Regions from separate parts of the Oceanobacillus sp. HCA-5259 genome, predicted to be linked through region 3. Evidence: riboswitches for the same ligand, from Rfam matches in the RefSeq annotation. Region 3 holds a riboswitch; each other region holds the start of a gene.
The links. Region 3 has a riboswitch for S-adenosylmethionine ahead of WKU33_RS01060 (O-acetylhomoserine aminocarboxypropyltransferase/cysteine synthase family protein). Riboswitches for the same ligand answer to the same signal wherever they lie in the genome.

Region 1 (7,673 bases), on a different contig from region 3:
CGCGCCGACATTTTCCGTATTGCTTACTGGCCGGTTGATTCAGGCAGTCGGTACTGGAATGTTGATGCCGATTATATTCAACGTCTTTTTACTTGTGTATCCTCCACATAAAAGAGGGAAAATCATGGGAATTGTTGGGTTAGTTATTATGTTTGCACCTGCAATCGGACCAACACTTTCAGGAGTTATCGTTGATTACTTGGGTTGGAGATTTTTATTTATCTCTGTCCTCCCATTTGCTGTATTTTCGATTCTTTTTGCCTTGAAATATTTGGTGAATGTATCGGAAGTGACGAAACCGAAGATCGATTGGCTCTCCATTGTCTTTTCAACGGTAGGTTTTGGTGCAACAATATACGGATTCAGCTCGGTTGGAGAGAGTGAGGCAGGGTTTTTAACACGTGATGTTTTAACTGCAATTATCATTGGGGTGATTGGAATCATTCTCTTTGCCATCAGACAATTTAAGCTGGAAGAACCGTTGATGGACTTGCGCGTGTTCAAATTGCCGATGTTCACGCATGCAGTAATCATGTTCATTATTATTGTGATGACGATGTTTGCCTCAGAACTTATCTTACCGGTGTTCATGCAGGGACCAATGGCTCTTGCACCAGCAATGGCTGGAATGCTGCTGCTCCCGGGAAGTATTTTAAACGGGATTATGAGCCCATTTATGGGCGCTTTATTCGATAAAGTTGGTCCTCGGGTGATGATGATACCTGCGACAATTGTGCTTGCCGGGACGATGTTTATGTTCAGCCGAATGACAGCTGATACGCCGCCTTGGGTAATAATCGTTGGATTTATGCTCATTATGCTTAGCGTATCTGCAACGATGATGCCAGCTGAAACAAATGGGCTGAATCAGCTGCCGAAGCGATTATATCCGCACGGTACGGCTGTGATGTCCACGCTGCAGCCGTTGAGCGGGGCAATTGGAGTTTCGGTATTTATCAGTATTTTAAATTCGAAACAGGCCAGTTATCTCGCAGGTGTTGCGGATCCTGCGTCTCAACAATCAATAACGCAAGCGATGGTTGTTGCAGTGGAGCATGTCTACTTTATTATCTTTATCATTACGATCATCGCAGTAATTCTATCCTTCGTTGTCTACCGCGCTCGGCCGGTTGAAGAAAATGTTTAAAAAAGGTTGACAATTATCTAAAAGCTATGTAGAGTATAGCTAATAACTTAATAAAGCAAATTTTCTTATCAAGAGAAGTGGAGGGACTGGCCCTGTGAAGCTTCAGCAACAGACATGAATATGTACTGTGCTAATTCCAGTAGCGTCATATGCTTGAAGATAAGAAGAGTAGACACGATACTAGAATCCTCTTCTTATTTTCAAGAAGGGGATTTTCTTATTTTTGCAGATATGAAAGTAGAAATCCTTTCTTCCCGCATAAATGCAACTAGAGCATTCGCCGTAAAAGCTTGGTGAAGACAGAGTCTTCTAATCAAAATATATAATGAAAAGGGGAAATACAATGACGACACTTACGAAAGCGCCATTTCGAGCAGATCATGTTGGAAGTTTATTAAGACCCGAAAGCATTAAGCAAGCAAGAGCAGATTTTCAGGCCGAAAAGAAGTCAGCGGATGAATTATATGCGATTGAAACAGAAGAGATTACCCGAATTGTTGATAAGCAGATTGAAGTTGGCTTAGAGGTTGTAACGGATGGAGAATTCCGCCGTAGATTCTGGCACACTGATTTCCTTGAGCATTTAAATGGCATAGAGGGCTATGTTCCAGAGCATGGTTATCGATTTAAAGGGATAGAAACAGAAAAGTACACAATTCGCAACAACGGAAAAGTGTCATTCAATCCGAACCATCCATTTATTGAGGACTTTAAGGTCTTTAATAAAATTGTTGATGGTCGTGCAGTCGCAAAACAAACGATTCCAAGTCCGAATCAGCTATTCCACCCTGGCATGATGGACGAGACAGTTTACTCCGATATTGAAATTTATGCGAAAGATGTTATTCAAGCATATCGTGATGCGATTCAAGCGTTTTACGATGCAGGTGTCCGTTACTTGCAATTGGATGACGTATACATTGCAGGACTCTCTTCTCCTGAGAAGGAATTCCCTGAAGATGGCTACTCGAGAGAGCAATACATCGACTTGGCCCTCCGCGTAATCAATGGAGTGTTGGATGGTAAACCAGCGGATTTAACTGTCACAACGCACTTATGCCGTGGAAATTACCAGTCTGCATACATGTTCAGTGGTAGTTATGATTTGATTGCACCAACCTTACTCGCGAAGGAAAAAGTGGATGGATTTTTCCTGGAATATGATGACGAACGTTCTGGGGATTTCAAAGCTTTAGCCCATATTCCTAAGGGTGGGCCACAAGTGGTCCTTGGATTAGTTACTTCGAAGTCAGGTGAACTGGAAGATAAGGAAAAGCTTAAAGATCGAATAAAAGAAGCGACACAATACATTCCCAAGGAGCAAATTTGCTTAAGCCCACAATGCGGATTTTCATCAACCCATCACGGAAATAAGTTAACGGAAGAACAGCAATGGGAGAAATTACGCTTTATCGTTGAGTTATCAAAAGAAATTTGGTGATACCAAAATGAGATAATCTTAAGCATTTGGACGGTACACCTGTTATTTAACAAGCAGAAGACTCTCGTGTTTTATACACATTAACGGTCTGTAATACCCCCCACTCTAAACAAGAGGGAAAACTAAAATGTGAAGGTGGGGGATATACAGTCCGTAAATACCTGATTCTGTTCAACTAACATTCAGTGGGGAGGTAAGGAGAATCTCCCACTGAATGAAGTTTCACTTTAAGAATTATTTAATAGTGAATGAAAAAGGTCAAAAAAGCAAATTTCGAGCAGTATGTAGCTGCTGGAAGTTTGCTTTTTTTATTGGTGGACATTACGTTTGGATTTTAATCGTAAGAGTTGTAACAATTATTATACTTTGTTAATATCATAATACCAAGTAAATTTATATGAATGGTGTGGTTGGATTGGGAGAGCAGTTTAATCGTTTATTTGACGAGTGGGCAGCGAGTTACGATGATACGGTTCAGGGGGCTGATATGGAATATCGGGAAGTATTCAGAAATTATGAAATAATTCTTCAGAAGATTAGTGATCGTGTGCATGGTTTTGTCATTGAGTTTGGCGTAGGAACAGGTAATTTAACAAAAAAGCTTATGGAAAAAGGGTTAGAAGTGGTTGGGATTGAGCCTTCAGACAATATGCGGAAAATTGCCCAACAAAAACTTCCTAACACGAAAATTATGAAAGGCAATTTTCTATCCTTTCCCAGACAAAATAAAAAGGTAGACGCAATTGTGAGTAGCTATGCATTTCATCACTTGACGGATAAGGAAAAGGAGCAAGCGATTAAACTCTACACAAATATATTAGACACGCAAGGGAAAATTATCTTCGGTGATACGATCTTTGAGAATGATAAAAAGAAAAATGAAGCCTATCTACAGGCGAAAAAGAAGGGTTATCATCGATTAGCAGAGGATTTGAATACGGAATATTACACGACCATCCCTAAGATGGAACAGATACTTCATCAGTATGGGTTTACAACAAGTTTTGAACAAATCAATGATTATGTATGGATTATGGAAGCGCAATTGAATAGAGAAGCAAAGCTCGCATAAGAAAAATGTCCATATGAGGCAGGTGGTGGAAAGAATGAATATCATACAAAACCTCAGCCAGTTGGTTGGGAACACGCCAATGTTTGAAATCACTGCATATGATTTACCAAAAGATGTAAGGCTGTTTGCGAAATTGGAGTTCCAGAATATTGGTGGGAGCATCAAGGATCGGCTCGGATTTTATCTCATTCAAAAAGCTATCGAAAAAGGGGAATTACAAAAGGGAGACACCGTGATTGAGCCGACCGCGGGTAATACGGGGATTGGCTTGGCACTTGCTGCAATCCATTATCAATTACATGCTATTTTCGTTACTCCTGAAAAATTTAGTCAGGAGAAACAGGCCCTTATGCGGGCATTAGGCGCTGAAGTAATCAATACACCGACAGAGTTTGGGATGGCCTATGCAATAGAAAAGGCGCAACAACTTGCAAGCGTTCGTCCGGGCGCCTATATTCCTAATCAATTTTATAATAAAGATAATCCAAACACCTATTATGATACACTTGGGCCGGAAATTATAGCTGACTTAGATGGAAGAGTTGATATTTTTATTGCTGGTGCCGGTTCGGGTGGGACGTTTACTGGCGTGGCACGTTATCTAAAAGAAAAGCAGCCACAAGTAAAGACAGTAATTGTGGAACCTCAAGGATCCATTTTAAATGGGGGTGACCCGGGTCCCCATAAAATAGAGGGAATAGGAGTAGAATTCATACCAGACATTATGGACCGGAGTCTATTTGACAAAATTTATACGGTTACCGACGAACAAGCATTTGCCCGATTAGCTGAGATAGCAAAATATGAAGGATTACTCGTTGGCAGTTCTTCCGGTGCTGTAGTAGAAGCTGCTTTAAAAGAAGCAGAAATCGCGGAGCCTGGAACAAATATCGTAACTATTTTTCCGGACAGTAGTGAACGCTACTTGAGTACGGGAATCTATCGCGGGGAAAACGTCCGTAACACTTCCGCATCAAAAGGAAGAGGTTAATCAAATTTATTTAGGCGGACGCTACCACCCTGATTCACGAAAGCGAATTCAGTGGGAGAAGGGCCGTCGACTAAATACGCGACGTCTTGTCGCAATGTCGACACTAGCACGTCCAGTGCATCGAAACCCCCACTGAATGAAGTTTCATTCTAAGGAGGGATAGAATAAGATGAGAAAGAAAACGCAATTAATTCACGGTGGAGCAGCTATTGATAAAAATGTTGGCGCGATGTCGCCGCCGATTTATCAGGCAAGCACATTTAAGCAAAATGGTGTCGGTAATTTTACTTATGAATATTCACGGACGGGAAACCCTACGCGAGAGGCTTTAGAAACACTTATTGCTGATCTGGAAAAAGGGAAGCGTGGCTTTGCTTTTGCTTCTGGAATGGCTGCAATTGCAGCGGTAATGGATCTATTTCAATCGGGAGATCATATCCTGATTACTGATGATGTATATGGCGGAACTTATCGCTACATGACAAAGATCTTAAATAACCGGAACATCGATGTAACCTTCACAGATTCAAGTAATTTGGACGAAGTTAAAGAAAACATTCGCCCGGAGACAAAAGCTATTTTTATAGAAACACCGACAAATCCATTGTTGAAAATAACGGATATTGAAGCGTTAGCGGATATTGCAAAAGGAAATAACTTAACATTAATTGTTGATAATACATTCCATACGCCATATTGGCAATCGCCAATTGATCATGGAGCAAACATTGTCATCCATAGTGCAACGAAATATTTAGGAGGCCATAGCGATCTTGTAGCGGGTCTAGTAGTAGTAGACGACGAAGAGCTTGGTGAAGCAGTACATTTTATTCAAAATGCGACCGGTGGTGTTCTAGCTCCTCATGATAGTTGGTTGCTGATTCGAGGAATCCGAACATTAGGAGTTAGAATGGAAGAAATCGAAAGTAATACGAGTGAAATTGTTGAATTTCTTGTAAACCATCCACAAGTTGGAAACGTGTACTATCCAGGTTTACCAGAGCATCCGAACCGTGAAATTCATGCCAAGCAATCAGGTGGTTTCGGCGGGATGGTATCCTTTACGGTAGACAATGAAGAAAAAGCAATGGAAGTTCTTAATAAAGTAAGATATTTCACTCTTGCTGAGAGTCTGGGAGCTGTCGAAAGCCTTATTTCACTTCCAGCAAAGATGACACACGCCTCTATCCCGAGAGAGCGAAGAATTGAATTAGGGATAGAAGATGGTTTGATTCGTCTTTCAGTTGGTTTAGAAGATGTAAAGGATTTAATGGAGGATCTGCAACAAGCGTTAGATTAGATGTGAGAACTCTCATAACTTTTAGATAGTTGATTATTTCTAGAAAAAAGGTATAATGATTAGTATAAAATTAAACGTTAAGAAGGATGATTAGAAAATGAGACTACGATTCCAAACTTTGAACCAGTAACTAAATACGTTCAAAGACTCTGCTTGTTTGTGCAGGGTAAACGGGATTAGTCTGTCCTTTTTTAATCAACTTCATTTTTAATCTTACTCTGTTTTAATGAGGAAGGCGGCTTATTCTGCCTTCTTTTTTTGTGCCCTTTTTTAACAGAAAATGAAAGAGGAGGAGGAAAACCAAATGCAAATGTTATTATTCTTTTAATACGAGCTCGCATTAGACTTGAGCTCGTATCGATCCTAGCTATCGATACGAAATTTAACTATTTCGGGAGGTAGCAGAGATGGAAAAAATATGCTTTGAATTAGAAAATATAGCGTTAACTTATTTTGATCAAACGATAATAGAGATTGAACGATTAGCAATTCACCAGTTTGACCGAATCGGTATTGTTGGGAAGAATGGTGCAGGTAAGAGTACGTTATTAAAGCTCTTGGCTGGGATGATTCAGCCAACACGTGGAAAGGTGCATCATCATGCAGATTTTGCCTATTTTGATCAATTGTCGGCGCCAGAAAAAAGTGCGATTGATTATGAATTAATCGGGAAATTAGCGATCCCGGAAACTTCGCTTGATAACTTCAGCGGTGGAGAGCAAACGAGATTGAAACTTGCGCAAATCTTTTCTGATTATCATGAAGGCTTACTTCTGGATGAACCGACGACACATCTTGATGCGGATGGGACCCAGTTTTTAATCGATGAATTAACTTACTACTATGGTGCTCTAGTCCTCGTAAGCCACGACCGTTATGTGCTGGACCAATTGGTGAACAAAATTTGGGAAGTCGAGGATGGTAGAGTAAAGGAGTATGCAGGAAATTACTTGAACTATACCGCGCAAAAAGAGCTGGAAAGAGATCAGCAAGCAGAAGAACATGAAAAGTATCAAAAAGAGAAGTCACGTTTAATGAAAGCTGCTCGAGAAAAGATGAAGAAGGCAGAGAAAATAACCGAGGCGAGTGGCCAAAAGTCTAAAAAGGAAACAAGAGCGAAGGCGAACCGGATGTTTGAGACGAAATCAAAGGGAACAAGTCAAAAATCTGTTGAGCGAGCAGCAAAAGCACTGGAAAAAAGGGCGGAACAACTGGATGAGGTGGAAGCACCAAAAGAAGAGAAAATCATCCGTTTTCACCAGTCGAAAGCACTCGAACTTCATAATAGATTTCCAATCATGGCAGACCGCTTGAACCTGCAGGTAGGGGAGAAGGCATTACTTGAGGAAGCAAGTTTTCAATTCCCGCTTGGTAAGACGATTGCAATCACAGGAAAGAACGGTTCAGGAAAAACAACGTTACTCCGACATATAATGAATCAAGGCGAGGGGCTGACCATCTCTCCGAAAGCTGTAATCGGAGTTTATGAGCAGCTGGATTATAAATTTACGAAAGATGAAACAGTCCTTGATTATATGAAAGATCGTAGTGACCACGCAGAAAGTAAAATTCGCTCCGTTCTGCATGCCATGAGCTTTACAGGTAATGATTTGAAGAAAAATATCAGAGAGCTGAGTGGGGGAGAAGCAACTCGTTTAGTACTTTGTCAGTTGTTTTTAGGCAGATACAATCTATTGATACTGGACGAACCGACAAACTTTC
Region 2 (7,673 bases), on a different contig from region 3:
GTTGCAAAAGTCAGCATGGATGCATCAGATAAAATATTCGCAAATGCTTCAATTAACCAGCCCTCAAAAAGACCATACAAGATTACGACTAGTATTGCTCCTAATGTAATTCCTCCACCTAGTAAACCAGATTGGTAAAATATTAATCCGACTAATAATAGTAAGGCCATAAGAAAGAACATAATGAATGTATCAATAACTGTTCTTGTCAACCACGTATCTGTCAGCAGCATAGCCGGATGTCCAAAAATATAGTTTGTAACACCGAAGACGTTAAGCAGCCCTTCTAAAATTGTCTGCAAGGTATTAGCCGCTATCGCCATTAATAGGGAATAGCAAAAGAAGAAATAGGCATAGCTCAGAAAAATGTTTTTCCGAATCGCTCCCATTTTCAATCCAAAAGGAATGTCCTTTTTAACACTTTGAAAAGCAATAATTGCGACATTCGTATACGTTGCAAACGGGAACGCCCAATAAAATCTGCTCCCTTCTACGCCCATCAAGAAATAAGCCATAATACTAGTAGCAACGGTAATCGCAATTAGAATCGTCCAAAAGATCTTCACATGATACTTCATGTCTTGTGTATAATAATAAATAAGTCCTTTCACTTGATTATTCATGCGTGCGCTCCTTTCTTTTCTGTCAAATGAATCATTAATTCCTGTACCGGAACCGCTTCTGCATCTAATCCGAAATCTTTCGCTTCTTCGCTAGTACCAAAGGCATAGGCCATTGAATTTCCTGCAAGACTTTTGAGTTCAATCACATCTTTACCTTGTAAAAATTGATCTACTTTTTCCGTCGGTCCAGACACGGCTACCGTTTGTTGTCTTAACACCTCTGAATCCTCCTGCAAAACGACCAAGCCTTCCTGCAAGATAATTACCTCTTCAAACATTAAACTCACCTCATCAATTAAATGGGTGGAAAAGATGATTGTTCTTGGATAATCCTCGTAATCCTCTAACAATAATTCATAAAATCGTTTCCGTGACGGCGCGTCCATTCCAATATATGGTTCATCAAAAACGGTAATCGGAGCCCTGCTCGCTAAGCCAACCGTGATACCTAAAGCAGACTCCATCCCTTTGGATAATGCTTTTACTTTTAATCGAGGTGTTAGATTAAATTCTTTTAATAAATCTTCTGCAAAGGAGTAATCCCAATTCGGATAAAAGTAAGAAAATATCTTTAACACATCTTTGATTTTCAGTTCTTTGGGGAAGTTATTGGATTCCTTAATCAGACAAATCGATTCCGTCAATTCTTGCTGATCGAATGGATTTTCACCAGCAATTTTTATTTCTCCACTCGATGGCATAATTTGGCCACTAAGAATATTCATGAATGTCGTTTTCCCGGCACCGTTTCTCCCAAGCAGACCGTAGATTTTATTTTTCTCGAGTGCAAAAGATACATGATTTAATGCATACTTTTCTCCATACTTCTTACTCAAATTATTCACTTCAATCTTCATATCCTTCATCCTTCCTTTGCAGCATTTCTATAAGTTCTTCATCTTTAATCTGAAGCTTTTTTGCTTCCTCTTTGAGTGGTAGCATGTAATTGTCATAAAAAGTCTGTTTCCTTTTCTCCATAACAATCTCTTTTGCTGTTTCGGTAACAAACATGCCCACCCCTCTCTTTTTAACCAATATTCCTTCTCCGACCAACTCATTAATCCCTTTTCCAGCGGTTGCAGGATTAATTTGATAAAAGGCAGCAAATTCATTCGTTGATGGTACCCTGGTCCCCGTCTGATAGGATTCATCCATAATCGAATCCTCAATTAAATCCTTTATCTGCATGAAAATTGGCTTGCTGTCATCTAGTTTTTTCTTCATTTAAGTTCATTCCTTAGTTGGTTAATTACTTATGTAATTAACCATATAACACCTTCAGATAAATGTCAATCCCATTTTCTAAAATTAAGCTTAAAAAGGCTCGATCCCACATATGCAGAATCGAGCTTGTCTATAATAATTTTGCCATATAATATTCATCCATGAACTCATCACCTATAAGCAAGGAATGCCTTTTGGTCCCTTCTATTTCAAACCCTGCTTTTCTATATAATGAAAGAGCTGTATCATTCTTCGTAACCACAGTTAATTCCAACCTTCGAATATTCCTATCCCGTGCCCAACGATCCAACCGATAAAATAGTTTTGTACCAATTCCTTGTCCTCTCTTGGCTTGTAATATGCCGACAACGATATAAACGGAATGCTTATTTCTTCGTGCCTTTCCACCTATTGCAAAAAGATAACCCACTAAATCCTGCTCCTTTTCTGCTACAAATATCGTAGAATTTTCACTTGCTTGTATGCTTTTGATCATTTCCACTTGGCTCTCTGCCTGAACTTCTCTTTCACCAGATTCCCAGAGCATATATTTTGAATTTTTTTCGACTTCCTTTATAAGATTAGCTAATTTTTTTGCATCAGTTGTACTAGCTTTTCTAATAATCATCACTTTCTCCCCTTAATTCTATATTTATTAATTATTCTAACTCAATTAATCTTACCATATATTTCAAAACTAAATTCCTAGTTATTAATGGAATTAATCTTAAACAGTTAGAGGACTGGATTGCGATCAACCCAGTCCAATACTAAAGGCATTTTTTGTTACATGTTAATTTTTCTTTTGTACAGCAATCCAAATTTCGCTATAAACAAATAAATCCCCCGTAAATGAAATTTCATTTCAGGAGCCTCAACCAATTCATAATCTGATGAAGGGAGCCACTCAGAAACAATTCATATTTTTCAGCATCGCTTATTCCCTCCTTCATAAGATTATTATAATAACAATTGAAAACGAATACCCGAAAAATTAGAACCGGATATTGTCGGTTTAAAACACGAATAGCATTAACTAAATTTTAAAATAATTATTAAATTTTCTCTTGACATTTATACGAAACCTATGTAGAGTAAAAATTATCAAAATTAAATATGTAATTTTCTTATCTAGAGAGGTGGAGGGACTGGCCCTTTGATACCTCGGCAACAGACTTTTTGAAGCACTGTGCCAATTCCAGTAGCGTTAAGCTTGAAGATAAGAAGAGAAACTAGTAATGCGATTTAAACCTCTTCTTATATTAAGAAGGGGTTTTTATTATTTTATTACATATAAAACAGGAGGAGAAGAAATGAAACGTACTCTAGAACAAAGGTTAAAAGAAGGAACAGTTATTGTTGGAGAAGGGTATTTGTTTGAATTGGAACGAAGGGGTTATTTACAAGCAGGGTCATTTGTACCGGAAGTGGCACTAGAAAACCCAGAAGCACTTAAACAAACCTATAGAGATTTTATGAATGCTGGATCTGATGTGATCTTAGCGTTTACGTATAATGGTCATCGAGAGAAGCTTCGCATTATTGGTAAAGAAGATTTATTAGAGCCGCTAAATCGGAGTGCAATTCGGTTGGCAAAAGAAGTAGCCAAGGAACACCCGACAGAGGAAGCACTTGTTGCGGGAAATATTTCGAATACAAATATTTTTGATCCAAATAATCCAGCTTCCAAGGAAGAAGTGAGAAGTATTTTTGCAGAAATGGTGAAATGGTGTAAGGAAGAGGGCGTTGACTACATTGTTGGTGAAACATTTTATTATCATGAAGAAGCATTAATCGCCTTGGAAGAAATTCAAAAACAAGGTTTACCTGCAGTGATTACGTTAGCCTTATTTGCGGAGAACATTTTAAGAGATGGATATACGGCAGATGAATCATGTAAAATCCTTTCTGAAAAGGGGGCATTAGTAGTTGGTCTGAACTGCTTCCGCGGACCTGATACAATGCATTCATACTTAGTGGACATCCGAAAAAATGTAGATGGCTATGTGGGCGCTCTACCACTTCCATATCGGACAACGGAAGAAAATCCGACATTCTTTAATTTGCCTGATGCCGGATGCAATTGCACATTGCCTACGGAAACAACTTTCCCGACTGCACTTGATCCGCTTTACCATAATCGTTTCGAATTAGCGGAATGGGCAAAAGAGGCAAAAGAGGCAAAAGAAATTGGTATTAATTATATCGGCTTATGTTGCGGTGCTTCACCTGCAATGCTAAGAGAAGTTGCAGAAGCTGTCGGAGTTGAAACAATAAATTCAAAATTCTCCCCGAACATGGAGAAACACTTTTTATTTGGTAATGATGAAACACTTAAAAAGCACAACACGGAATATCGTACAAAGGCATAATAAGATGACTGTTTTTTAATGAGTAACCCAACTTTAGCACTGTTAAATTCATAAAAATGCTCTACATCACTGTACAGAAGATAATAAGAAATGAAACAAGTTAACAATCAATCGATTTAAATAAAAAAGCTTACCATACCGAAATGTATTTGCTACAGCCAGCACATTTCTTTCGGGTAGGGTAAGCTCTCTCCTCATTTTAAATTTCGTAGTGCTTTTAAACATGATGATTATATTTATTCTTCGTCCACTTCAATATCTTCATCGACTACAGGGGCCTCCGGTTCATCATCAAAAAAGTCTGGCGGATTAGGTGGTGCGGAGGCATTATTACTAATACTGATTTCAACGGTATACGTCATTGGTACGAATTCATTGAATTTACTCATATTCACCACTGTTCCCTTTACTTCTGGAGAATAGACATACTTGACTATATACTTAATATCAGCGCCTTTTGATTGATATTCATCAAAGAATAACCGTGGCAGATCTCCTTCCATTTGACCACGGAAATCAGCTAAATACGGCTTACCTAATGAATACGTAACAGTAACACCCTTATCATCTTGGTCCGTTAATTTGGTTTCCGCCTCAACGGATTGGGAAATGAATCTTCCATAAGGTATGTCTGTATTGTATCTCTCTTTTACCGTCACATCTAAATCCGGGTAATTGCTAACTGCTTCCTCCGCAGTCAGTCCCCAAAAGTTTGGAACGACCGTAGCTTTACCTACAGATACCTTCACTTTCATCTTATCTCGTTTTGCTACCTTTTCATCTGCAGCTTCACTTTGACTAATAATATGTTCTGGCTCGATACTGTCAGAGTCAGCTTCTTCATAAGTCATGTCAATTTCATTCGTTTCTGCCCACTTTTCCACTTCTTCTTTGGGCTTTCCTGTAAAGTCAGGTACCGTTATATTCTTTTCAAAAACTTCCTTTCCTTTTGAATAATAGACGGCTGCACTGTGTTTACGTTGATATTCCGCCTCATCGACCCCACTATCCCGGATCGTAGTCTTAATATATTCCCCTTCTTCAAGGTCATCACTATACTCTGTAACCAATTGCAGGTTTTCCGCTTTATTTTCGTCAATCCAATTCCGTGCTTCCTCCTGGCTCATTTCCGAAAAGTCTGGGAGCGGTATAACCTCTTCTGGATCTGGTCCCAAGCTGCTCGTTAACTCTAGAGTCTTCCCTTTCCGTATTTTATCCCCAGCAGCTACACTTTGCTCAAAAACCTGATTGGCATCATATTCCATATTATACTCCTGGTTTAATTCAATTTCGACATCATTCTCACCTGCCCATTCCCGGGCCACGGATACAGACTCTCCTACAAAGTCTTCAACCTTCACATGGACAAGCAGATAATAGATGAAGAAAATCAAACCACAAGCTAAAACGGATCCTGAAATAATCAGCCACATCCGACGTCTCTTTTTTCTTCGGTAGTCCAGATCAATTTCCACTTCTTCTTCGGCATCCCGCTGTCGGCTGTTCCGTGTAGGGGAAGGCGCCCGCGGAGGATCGGTCTCAAGTTCAGATTTGTTATCTTCTATTTCCGAAGCAGGCGCTTGGTTTTCTTGGTTTTCCTGGTTTTCTCGTTTTTCCGGCAACTCTGTTTCTTCTTGATTCTCTGTTTGCCTATCTTGCTCCTCTTTTACTTGTTTATCTTTATCTTCCTCTTGCTCATTCAGCATATCTTGATACTTATCTTTATTAAATTTTGATAAAAAATCACTCATAAGAAGATAGTACACCTTTCCTTAGCAAGTAAGCCTGATCCGATTGCACTGCAATTTCATTGGAGTGCGTTACGACAACGACACATTTATCATGTTCGTGTGCCATTTTCTTAAAGATATCAATGATTTCCTGCTCCATCTCTTCATCCAAGTTCCCCGTCGGTTCATCGGCAAGAATCAACTCTACGTTCGTCGCCAGCGCGCGGGCAATCGCCACACGTTGCTGCTCTCCCCCGGAAAGCTTGTTAACCGGACGATCGGCTTTACTTTGTACAATCCCGATATAATCTAGTAAATTATATGCAACTGTTTTTACATCTTCCGGAATGTCATTTTCTGTAATTGACATCGGAATCAACACATTTTCCACCGCAGTGAAGGTCGGGATTAAATTATAGCTTTGAAAAATAATACCGACATTATTACGGCGATACTTTTCATAGCCTATTTTCTTAATATCTTCATCATTAAACAAAACGGTCCCGCCATGCGGTGAATCCAAAGCACTGAGTAGGGATAAAAGAGTCGTTTTCCCTGAACCGGATTGCCCTAAAATCGTGTAGAACTTCCCCTTTTCAAAAGAAACAGATGTGTCTTTCAATATATAACGACGCTTGTCACCATCTTGATAATAATAATTTAAATCTTTCGCTTCTAATATCATCATTTCACCCCTCCATTACATCAGTATTTTCTTTGGATTCAACCGTAAAATATAAACAAGCGGAATAACCGTTGAAATTAAAATCGTTAACAGTCCAATTCCATAGAAGATAAGAATATAGCTTGAATTAAGGCTTACCTCATATGAATCCAAGACATCTTCTGTTGTTAGATTCGTCTGGATTTCACTAAAATACATCATTTCATCTTGAGATGTATTATGATCAGCTTTCATCATCGTATCGGATACCTGTCCGGCTATGAAGTTACCGCTGAATAGGGATAGCGTAATCCCAATTAAAGCAACAACCATTACTTCGATCAGTATTTGCCCGACAACGCGACCCCGTCGTTCCCCTAAAGATAAATAGATTCCTAGTTCACGTTTCCGGTCTCTCAAGAATAGTAGAACTACTAAACCAATAATCAGCACCGTTGCAATGACGGCAGCCGCTAGTACATATTTTGCTAGTTTCGACATCGACTCTACCGGACCGGCAATACTATCATACTGATCCGTAGCACTGACTACTGTATAAAGCTTCGGCAGTAATGGAGCTACCTCTTCTTCAAATGCTTCACTATCTTCCGGATTATTTAAGACGAACATTGGAGTGTAATATTCAAAGGAACTATCTTCCCCTTCCGCCTCCATCATCTCCGCAAATTCTTCATCTGACTTCAATAGCTCTTCCCAATAATATTCGGTTTCACTACGGACAATCTCATTTGGGACGTAGATTGTATTTTGGTAATCCATATCCATGAAATCGAACATTCCATCTTCTGAATCTTCCCCTGCATCTTCCTTCAGTGTTTGAGATTCAAATAGGCCGATTACTTCCAATACTACATCACGGGAAGTAACTATTTCCTCTTCACCGGTCTCATCATCATAAGTAAAGACCATATTGGATAACGTAAAGGTATCGCCCACATGCAGATTATTTAATTCTGCTAATTTTTGCGAAATAATGGCGACAGAAGTACCGTTTTCCACTTCTTCCTCGTTAAAGACGCGTCCATCAACTAATTTCGCC
Region 3 (7,673 bases):
GTGTCCCGATCAGGGGAACATTTTCCAGCTTTCGATGCCGAATGTTTCGTATGGGACGCTGATGCGGAAGGCGAGGTTGTTTTCTTTCAGGTCGATGGTTTCGACGGCTAGTTCGAAGTTACTGCGAATATCCATGTCGGAAATGGCAATATAAATCTCTTCTTCATTTGGATTGACAGTAACCCAATCTGGCATTGGTAAGTATCTAGCCAAGTATTGCATAATTCTCCGATTCGGTAATTCCAGCAATCCAAGTGAAATAGATTCTTGTTTTAAAATAATATCCCCATTTTGGGCGACTTCCGGTTCAAAATGCATAGATAGGGGGACCGTCGTTGAAAACACTGGCAGTTCTCCAATCAGATGCACATCTTCTTCCAATTCAATCCGGTACTTATGCCGTGTATTTTCAGTTAGATGTTCAATATAAGCGTTAATTAGATTATTTAAATTTTGCTTTGATGTCCTTACAATGAATTGGGAGCTTTCCTGCTTGATCTCCGCTGATTCACTAGGTAATTCCACATCTTCCGCCGGCCAAAAGATCAAACTGACAAGCAGCAGGAGGCCGGCAATATTCAATGCTAAAATCAAGAAAAAACCTGTTTTCCAATTGATCTTCTGTCGGTGCTTATCGGTTCTCGCCATGCTGTCAACCTTCTTCTCTAGAAATATAGTCTAACACACGCTCTGCCATCAAATAATATCCCGTATAATTCGGATGGAAATTATCATCGGCAAATATAGGGTCTTCATTCCCTGCAAATAAATCGATAATCGGAATGAAAGTAATATTATCTATTTCGTTCGCCAAGCTGCTTCCTGTCTCATTCCATGTATTTACAATCTGATTTAATTCCTCGATATCTTGGAAATACTTTTCAAAAGGATTATAGATCCCAAGCAAGTAAATATCGGCATTTGAATTAATATCAGAGAGCCTTTTAAGAACCTCTTCAAGCCGCTCTTCATAATCGCTATGTTCATCAATAAAGTCATCCATTTCGAGGTTCGTAATATTTTCTTTTGCCACTTGCATGATGTCATTGGCGCCAATCGTGACGAGAACAATATCTGCCTCTTCCAGTGCTTCAATGATTTCAGGTTGCCCCAAGCGGATTAAAAGCTGATCCGTCCGATTTCCGGGAATACCGAAGTTTTCAAATGTTGCAATCTCGTCCTCTTGATTGATGGAACGCTCTAAAATGCCGACATAGCCGCCACTATTTGTTGCATCACCAACTCCACGGGTCAACGAGTCACCAATCGCAACAATTTTCACTTCCCGTTGGAAAATCCGGCCAATCGTCTCTCGGACAATATGGGATAATCGTTCGGAAAAGCTGTTTTCCTCTTCTTCAGTTTCTTCCTTATCTTCCAGTTCATCTTGTTCGGGTTCGATTTCTTCCTTCAATTCTTCTGCATTTTCCTCAGGGATCAACGGTTGGGTTAATGCTGGGGGCTGACCATCGATATAATAAAGTATTCCTATTGTTAAAAGAATGATTGCAAAAAGAATAAATAATATTTTTTTCATCGTATCACACCTATAATCTGTCTACTACCAGTATAAAACGTGGATTTAATTTGTCTAGTATGCTCTATCTACCCAATTATTCTACGCACAAAAAGTTGAAGTTAAACGAGGAGACAGGAACAAAAAAGAAACGAACGCACCTTGCATTCGTTTCTTTAATAAAAAAATTGTTATATTTCGATTGCTTCTTTTGCTGCTTTACTGCCACGGATACGGTCTAATTCATCCGCAATGGACTTGCTTTCGATCACGTGAATGCCTGCTGCTTGTGCATATTCTGCTGCTGCATCATCGATGTTATTTTCAATCCAAAGAATTTTACTTTCTTTATTTATAAGTTGCTCGATTGTTTCTTTCGGAAGTTCTTCTGCATTTACTACAAGAGCATCAAGTGTTTCGGAAGTGCCATTCAATTGTTTTGGCTCCTCAACCGCTACAACTTCAAAACCGTAGTTACGCAACTTCTTCTCGGTTGCTTCATCAACACCAGTAACTGCAATTGTTTTCTTTCTCAACCCATTGGAGCGATCGAAAGGCGAATGGAGCAACCAGTTAGCTGCGTCATCCGCAGTCGGTGTGAATTGTGGTGCTTCACCAGTTGCTTTTGCAATAGCTTGGTCAAGGTCTTTCAAGATATCTTTCGTTGACTCAAGACCAATTGATAGCCGGACAAGCTCTTCAGGCGTACCACTCTTTTGTAAGTCCTCTGCACTTAGTTGTTGGTGTGTCGTTGAAGCGGGATGAATAATAAGGGATTTCGAATCTCCAACGTTTGCCACATGGGACCAGAGGGTAATGTTATCGATCAACTTACGTCCTGCTTCCCGGCCACCTTTAATACCAAATGTAATTATAGATCCTGCGCCTCGGTTTAAATACTTTTTCCCCAATTCATAGGATGGGTGCTCCTCAAGCCCTGGATAGTTGACCCATTCAACAGCTGGGTGGTTCTTTAGGTACTTAACGACCTCTTTCGTATTTTCCAAATGACGATCAATACGTACTTGTAAAGACTCTAGCCCTTGAATGAAAGTGAATGCGCTCTTTGGACTTAGTGATGCACCAATATCACGTAGAAGTTGAACACGTAATTTTGTTGCATATGCAGCCGGTCCTACATCTGCGTATTTTAAACCTTTATAGCTATCGTCCGGTGTTGTGAACTCAGGGAAACGCGGGTTATCCCAGTTGAAGCGTCCACCGTCAATAACGACACCGCCGATAGTTGAACCATGACCGCCAATCCATTTCGTTGCCGAGTGGATCACAATATCTGCGCCCCAGCTAATTGGTTTTGTGATGAATGGGGTTGCAAATGTATTATCGATAATGAGTGGAAGCCCATTTTCATGCGCGATTTCAGCAACTGCTTCAATATCAAATACGTTCAAGCTTGGGTTCGTAATCGTTTCCCCGAATATTGCTTTCGTTTTATCCGTGATTGCTGCACGGAAATTCTCCGGGTTTGTTCCGTCTACTAGCTTAAATGTGATTCCGTATTTCGGTAAGGTGTTTAGGAACAGGTTATACGTTCCACCGTAAAGATTGCTGTCCGCAATGATTTCATCACCGGTTCCAGCGATGTTTAGAATAGCGAGCGTAATAGCAGCCATTCCAGAAGATGTTGCCACTGCTCCTACACCATCTTCAAGATCCGCAATCCGTTGTTCAAAAGCTCCGACGGTCGGGTTGGTGATTCTTGTATAAATGTTTCCTGCTTCTGTGAGCCCGAAAAGATTTTGTGCATGCTCCGTATCCCGGAAAACATAGGAAGTTGTTTCATAAATCGGAACCGCTCTTGCCCGTGATGTTGGATCTGCTTCCTCCTGACCAGAGTGAAGAGCTTGTGTTTCTAAATTGAAAATGTTGAATTCTGACATTGATAATTCCTCCTTGGTTTTGAAAAATATGTAGCTTTGGTATGTTTTGGAGAGAGGGGAATAATTAAAACGCCCCCCTTCCTTAAGAAGAGGGGCGTATAGTTTACTATACATATCCTCCTCTTATCTTCCAGATCCGGGTAGATCTGTAGGATTTAGCACCATTAAAAGTAAAATTGCTTACTTCAAGGTTGCCGGGCTTCATCGGGCCTAATCCCTCCGCCGCTCTTGATAAGAAGATTTCTTGCTTCAGATTTGCTAGAAGCGCGTTAATTGCGCTACTTAAAAATCTTTTATAAATTTACAGATGATTATAACGTTTAATCCAGACTAATGTCAACCCCTTTAGTTGGTTTTTTAAAAAAGATTGATACCGGGACATGGGGTTACCGGGACATGGGGTCAGAGCGTTTGTCCCGCTGGTCTGGGACATGGGGGTCAGAGCAATTGTCCCGCAGGCGCTGGAACATTGGGGTCAGTGTATCTGTCCCACTGGGACAAGTGCTCTGACCCCATTCTTATGTATTTGCCTGTCTTTTCGCTGGGTGATGATATACCGAGCTTAAATAGAGAATTAATGCAAACCAGATAAATAAAAAGGCGATAAATTTTTCTATTGAAAAAGCTTCATGATAGACGAATACTCCTAGGAAGAGCATGATCGTCGGTGTAATGAATTGTAAAATCCCTACCATAGATAGCGGAATTGCTTTTGCTCCATTAGCAAATAATAAAAGTGGAATTGCTGTGGCGATCCCTGCGCCAATAAGTAAAAGATTTGTCCCGGATATAGCAGAGGACAGAGTGAAAGCTTGACGTGGTAGCAGGAAAAGGTAGCCCGCTGCAATTGGTGTAACTAGCATCGTTTCAATCGTTAGGCCATGGGTGGAGCTAATGTTGATTTTCTTTTTTAGAAGCCCATAGATTGCAAAGCTTGTTGCAAGGGCGAGTGAGACCCAGGGAAAGACACCGCTTGATACGCTCAGATAAAGGACACTTATGGCACACAGAAGAAAGGCAAATCCTTGTCGCATCGTTACTTGTTCCCTTAAAACGACAATACCTAAGAAAATGCTCATTAATGGATTAATATAATAGCCTAGGCTTGCTTGGAGGACGTAACCATTCGCGACTGCCCAAATGAATAAGAACCAATTCGTCGAGATAAGAATTGAAGCAGCTGCAATAGCTAGTAGGTCCTTTGGATTTCGTAATAAATTTCGGCACGTATGGAGAAACGAACGGAATTGTTTGATTGTAAGCAGTAAAGCAATCATGAAAATGAATGACCAGACAATTCGATGGGCGAGCGTTTCCATTGGATTCACATGATCGAGAAGTTTCCAGTACATTGTTAAGAAACCCCAAAGCAAATATGCACTAAACGTATATAACGTACCTAACTTCATTTCCCTCGATTCCATCGTCACCAATCCCCCATCCTAACCCCTCTGTAAGTATAAAAACAATATTAAGACTAATTACGCAAGAATCGGGACGGGGGGTCAGTGCATTTGTCCCGCTGGTAGGTGGGACATTGGGGTCAGTGTAGCTGTCCCATTGGGACAAATGCTCTGACCCCAAGTGTCCCAACTCCCTCGGAAAACGCTTTCATAATAGTGTTTTTTCTTGTATGCTAGTTATAGAGATATTGCTTCATTTTGAAATGAGAAGTAAAGGGGAGGAAGCATATGACAAAGAAATATCAAAGGTTTGAAACTGCAGTGATTCATGAGGGTTATGATGAGAAGGAAATGCTCGGAAGTCTGTCCATTCCACTATTTCAAACATCCACTTATGTTTTTGACACGGCAGAACAAGGCGAAAGACGATTTAGCGGGGAAGAGGAGGGATTTGTCTATTCGCGTTTAAGAAATCCGACCGTTCGTGTCCTTGAGGAGCGGATTGCCAGGCTTGAAAATGGAGAGAAAGGTCTTGCTTTTGCTTCAGGTATGGCGGCTGTTTCGGCGGTTTTATTATACTTAACGAAGGCAAATGATCATGTTCTATGCTCTGCTGGGCTTTACGGCTGCACGTACGGATTATTAACACTGATGAAGGAAAAATACAATATCACGTCAGACTTCTCCCTGCTTGACTCAGAAGATGCAATCCACGCTAAAATAAAACCAGAAACCGCATTGATTTATGTTGAAACACCGATCAATCCCACAATGAAGCTTATTGATTTGGAACTTGTAACAAAAGTTGCGAAAGAATATAGTATTCCAGTCGTCGTGGACAATACGTTCTCTACACCTTATTTACAGCGCCCGCTTGATTTAGGCTGTGACGTCGTTCTTCATAGTGCTACGAAATATATTGGAGGCCATGGTGATGTCATTGCTGGTCTTGTCGTCGGTAAAGCAGATTTTATTGATGATTTGGCAATCACCGCACGTAAGGACATTGGCGGAATAATGTCACCATTTGATGCGTGGTTGCTGCTCCGCGGCTTGAAAACATTGCCCATTCGAATGGACCGCCACTGTGAAAATGCAGCTAATATTTTTGAAAAGTTAAAAGGGCATCCAAAAGTTGCTTCGATATATTTTCCGGGCGATACGGAATCAAGTGACGGAAAAATTGCAGCAAAGCAGATGCGTAAGAGTGGCGGAATGATTTCTTTTGAAATAAAAGGAAGTAAACAAGATGCCCAGCACTTTATGAACCGCTTGAATTTTATTAAAATTGCAGTGAGTCTCGGGGATGCGGAGACATTGATTGAACATCCAGCAACAATGACACATGCAGTCGTGCCGGAAGCGTCTCGTTTAAAGATGGGCATTACCGATCAATTGATCCGGCTCTCGATCGGGCTTGAAGCTTGGGAAGATATTTGGGATGACTTGGAACAAGCGCTAGAGCATGTATAAAGTGAAACTCATTCTGTGGGGTATTACAGACTGTTAATACGTATAAATGGAAAGAAGCATCTTATTCCGATTTGGGGTAGGATGTTTTTTGTGTTCAAGCTGTCTTCGTAGGGTATATTAATTGAGGTAAATGCTTTGCCCCACTTTCTAACAGAAACCGGGACAAAAGCTCTGACCCCGATGTCCCACCACACCGGGACAAATGCTCTGACCCCAATGTCCCGCTCGAAGTGGTGGGGGAGTTGTGCTATATTATAGTATATTAGTTGATTTGATTGATGAAGAGGGCTGGTTGGATGAGTTTAGTTGCAATTTTGTTGAACATTACAATATTAGTTAATATCATTCTCGGGTTGTCGATTATCTTTCTGGAGCGGAAAAACGCTTCGTCCACCTGGGCTTGGCTTATGGTCCTTTTATTTATCCCAGTTGCTGGATTTATTCTTTATTTAATCTTTGGAAAGCCAATCAGTAATGGACGGATTTTTGTCTGGGACACGAAGAGTAAACTCGGATTAAAGGCGGCGGTTCAGTCTCAGCTTCGTGATATTGAAAATGATGAACTCGAATATAGCGACGCAGATATGAAAAAATATGCGAGCCTGGTTTATTTAAATTTACGAACAGATTCTTCCCTTTTATCTCAGAACAACGCGGTTGATATACTTCTCGACGGAGAGGAGAAGTTTGAACGCTTGATGCAAGACATGCGGCGGGCGAAAGAACATATCCATTTAATTTATTATATTGTTCGCAATGACGAGCTCGGCATGAAACTAGCCGATGTCATGATCAAGAAGGCCAATGAAGGTGTCACCGTCCGTTTCCTTTATGATGCAATGGGCTCACGCCGTTTAAGTAAAAAATATGTGAAGCGACTTCGCGATGCCGGTGTTCAAGTCGAAGCTTTTTTCCCAGCAAAACTCGTCAATTTTAAAATAAATTACCGTAACCACCGAAAACTCGCAATCATTGATGGGAAAATCGGCTATATCGGGGGATTCAATATCGGTGATGAGTATCTTGGTAAAGATAAAAAATTTGGTTACTGGCGCGATACCCATCTGCGTGTAAAGGGTTCTGCCGTCGAAGGGATGCAGACGCGGTTTATCCTTGACTGGAACCAAGCAGCTAAAAGTAATATCCATTATGAAGACCACTATTATCAATCGGAAAAAGCAGGAGACGCCGGCATGCAAATCGTCTCGAGCGGTCCGGATCAGGATTTAGAACAGATAAAGAATGCGTATATAAAGATGATTCTCGAGGCAAAGGAATATATTTATATTCAGACGCCTTACTTCATTCCGGATGAAAGCTTGCGGGATGCGCTAAGACTTGCAGCATTATCTGGTGTGGATGTAAAGGTCATGATCCCGA

Region 1: it holds a riboswitch for S-adenosylmethionine, as region 3 does, so the genes downstream of both, WKU33_RS03325 (5-methyltetrahydropteroyltriglutamate--homocysteine S-methyltransferase) here and WKU33_RS01060 (O-acetylhomoserine aminocarboxypropyltransferase/cysteine synthase family protein) in region 3, are expected to answer to the same signal.
Region 2: it holds a riboswitch for S-adenosylmethionine, as region 3 does, so the genes downstream of both, WKU33_RS09815 (homocysteine S-methyltransferase family protein) here and WKU33_RS01060 (O-acetylhomoserine aminocarboxypropyltransferase/cysteine synthase family protein) in region 3, are expected to answer to the same signal.

The regions. Positions count from the first base shown of each region.
Region 1 covers NZ_JBBKBV010000003.1:166,006-173,678, reverse strand. Annotated here, with positions in the region: gene WKU33_RS03330 (MDR family MFS transporter) at 1-1,147, shown strand, start outside; SAM riboswitch class I at 1,210-1,313, shown strand; gene WKU33_RS03325 (5-methyltetrahydropteroyltriglutamate--homocysteine S-methyltransferase) at 1,491-2,588, shown strand; gene WKU33_RS03320 (class I SAM-dependent DNA methyltransferase) at 3,004-3,660, shown strand; gene WKU33_RS03315 (PLP-dependent cysteine synthase family protein) at 3,695-4,651, shown strand; gene WKU33_RS03310 (bifunctional cystathionine gamma-lyase/homocysteine desulfhydrase) at 4,821-5,951, shown strand; gene WKU33_RS03305 (Msr family ABC-F type ribosomal protection protein) at 6,359-7,673, shown strand, end outside.
Region 2 covers NZ_JBBKBV010000014.1:33,711-41,383, forward strand. Annotated here, with positions in the region: gene WKU33_RS09790 (hypothetical protein) at 1-623, opposite strand, end outside; gene WKU33_RS09795 (ABC transporter ATP-binding protein) at 620-1,480, opposite strand; gene WKU33_RS09800 (GntR family transcriptional regulator) at 1,470-1,847, opposite strand; gene WKU33_RS09805 (GNAT family N-acetyltransferase) at 1,978-2,475, opposite strand; SAM riboswitch class I at 2,972-3,073, shown strand; gene WKU33_RS09815 (homocysteine S-methyltransferase family protein) at 3,161-4,219, shown strand; gene WKU33_RS09820 (PASTA domain-containing protein) at 4,456-5,970, opposite strand; gene WKU33_RS09825 (ABC transporter ATP-binding protein) at 5,963-6,634, opposite strand; gene WKU33_RS09830 (ABC transporter permease) at 6,650-7,673, opposite strand, start outside.
Region 3 covers NZ_JBBKBV010000001.1:234,416-242,088, forward strand. Annotated here, with positions in the region: gene WKU33_RS01050 (YpmS family protein) at 10-648, opposite strand; gene WKU33_RS01055 (SGNH/GDSL hydrolase family protein) at 653-1,537, opposite strand; gene WKU33_RS01060 (O-acetylhomoserine aminocarboxypropyltransferase/cysteine synthase family protein) at 1,708-3,417, opposite strand; SAM riboswitch class I at 3,538-3,655, opposite strand; gene rarD (EamA family transporter RarD) at 3,936-4,841, opposite strand; gene megL (methionine gamma-lyase) at 5,109-6,293, shown strand; gene cls (cardiolipin synthase) at 6,590-7,673, shown strand, end outside.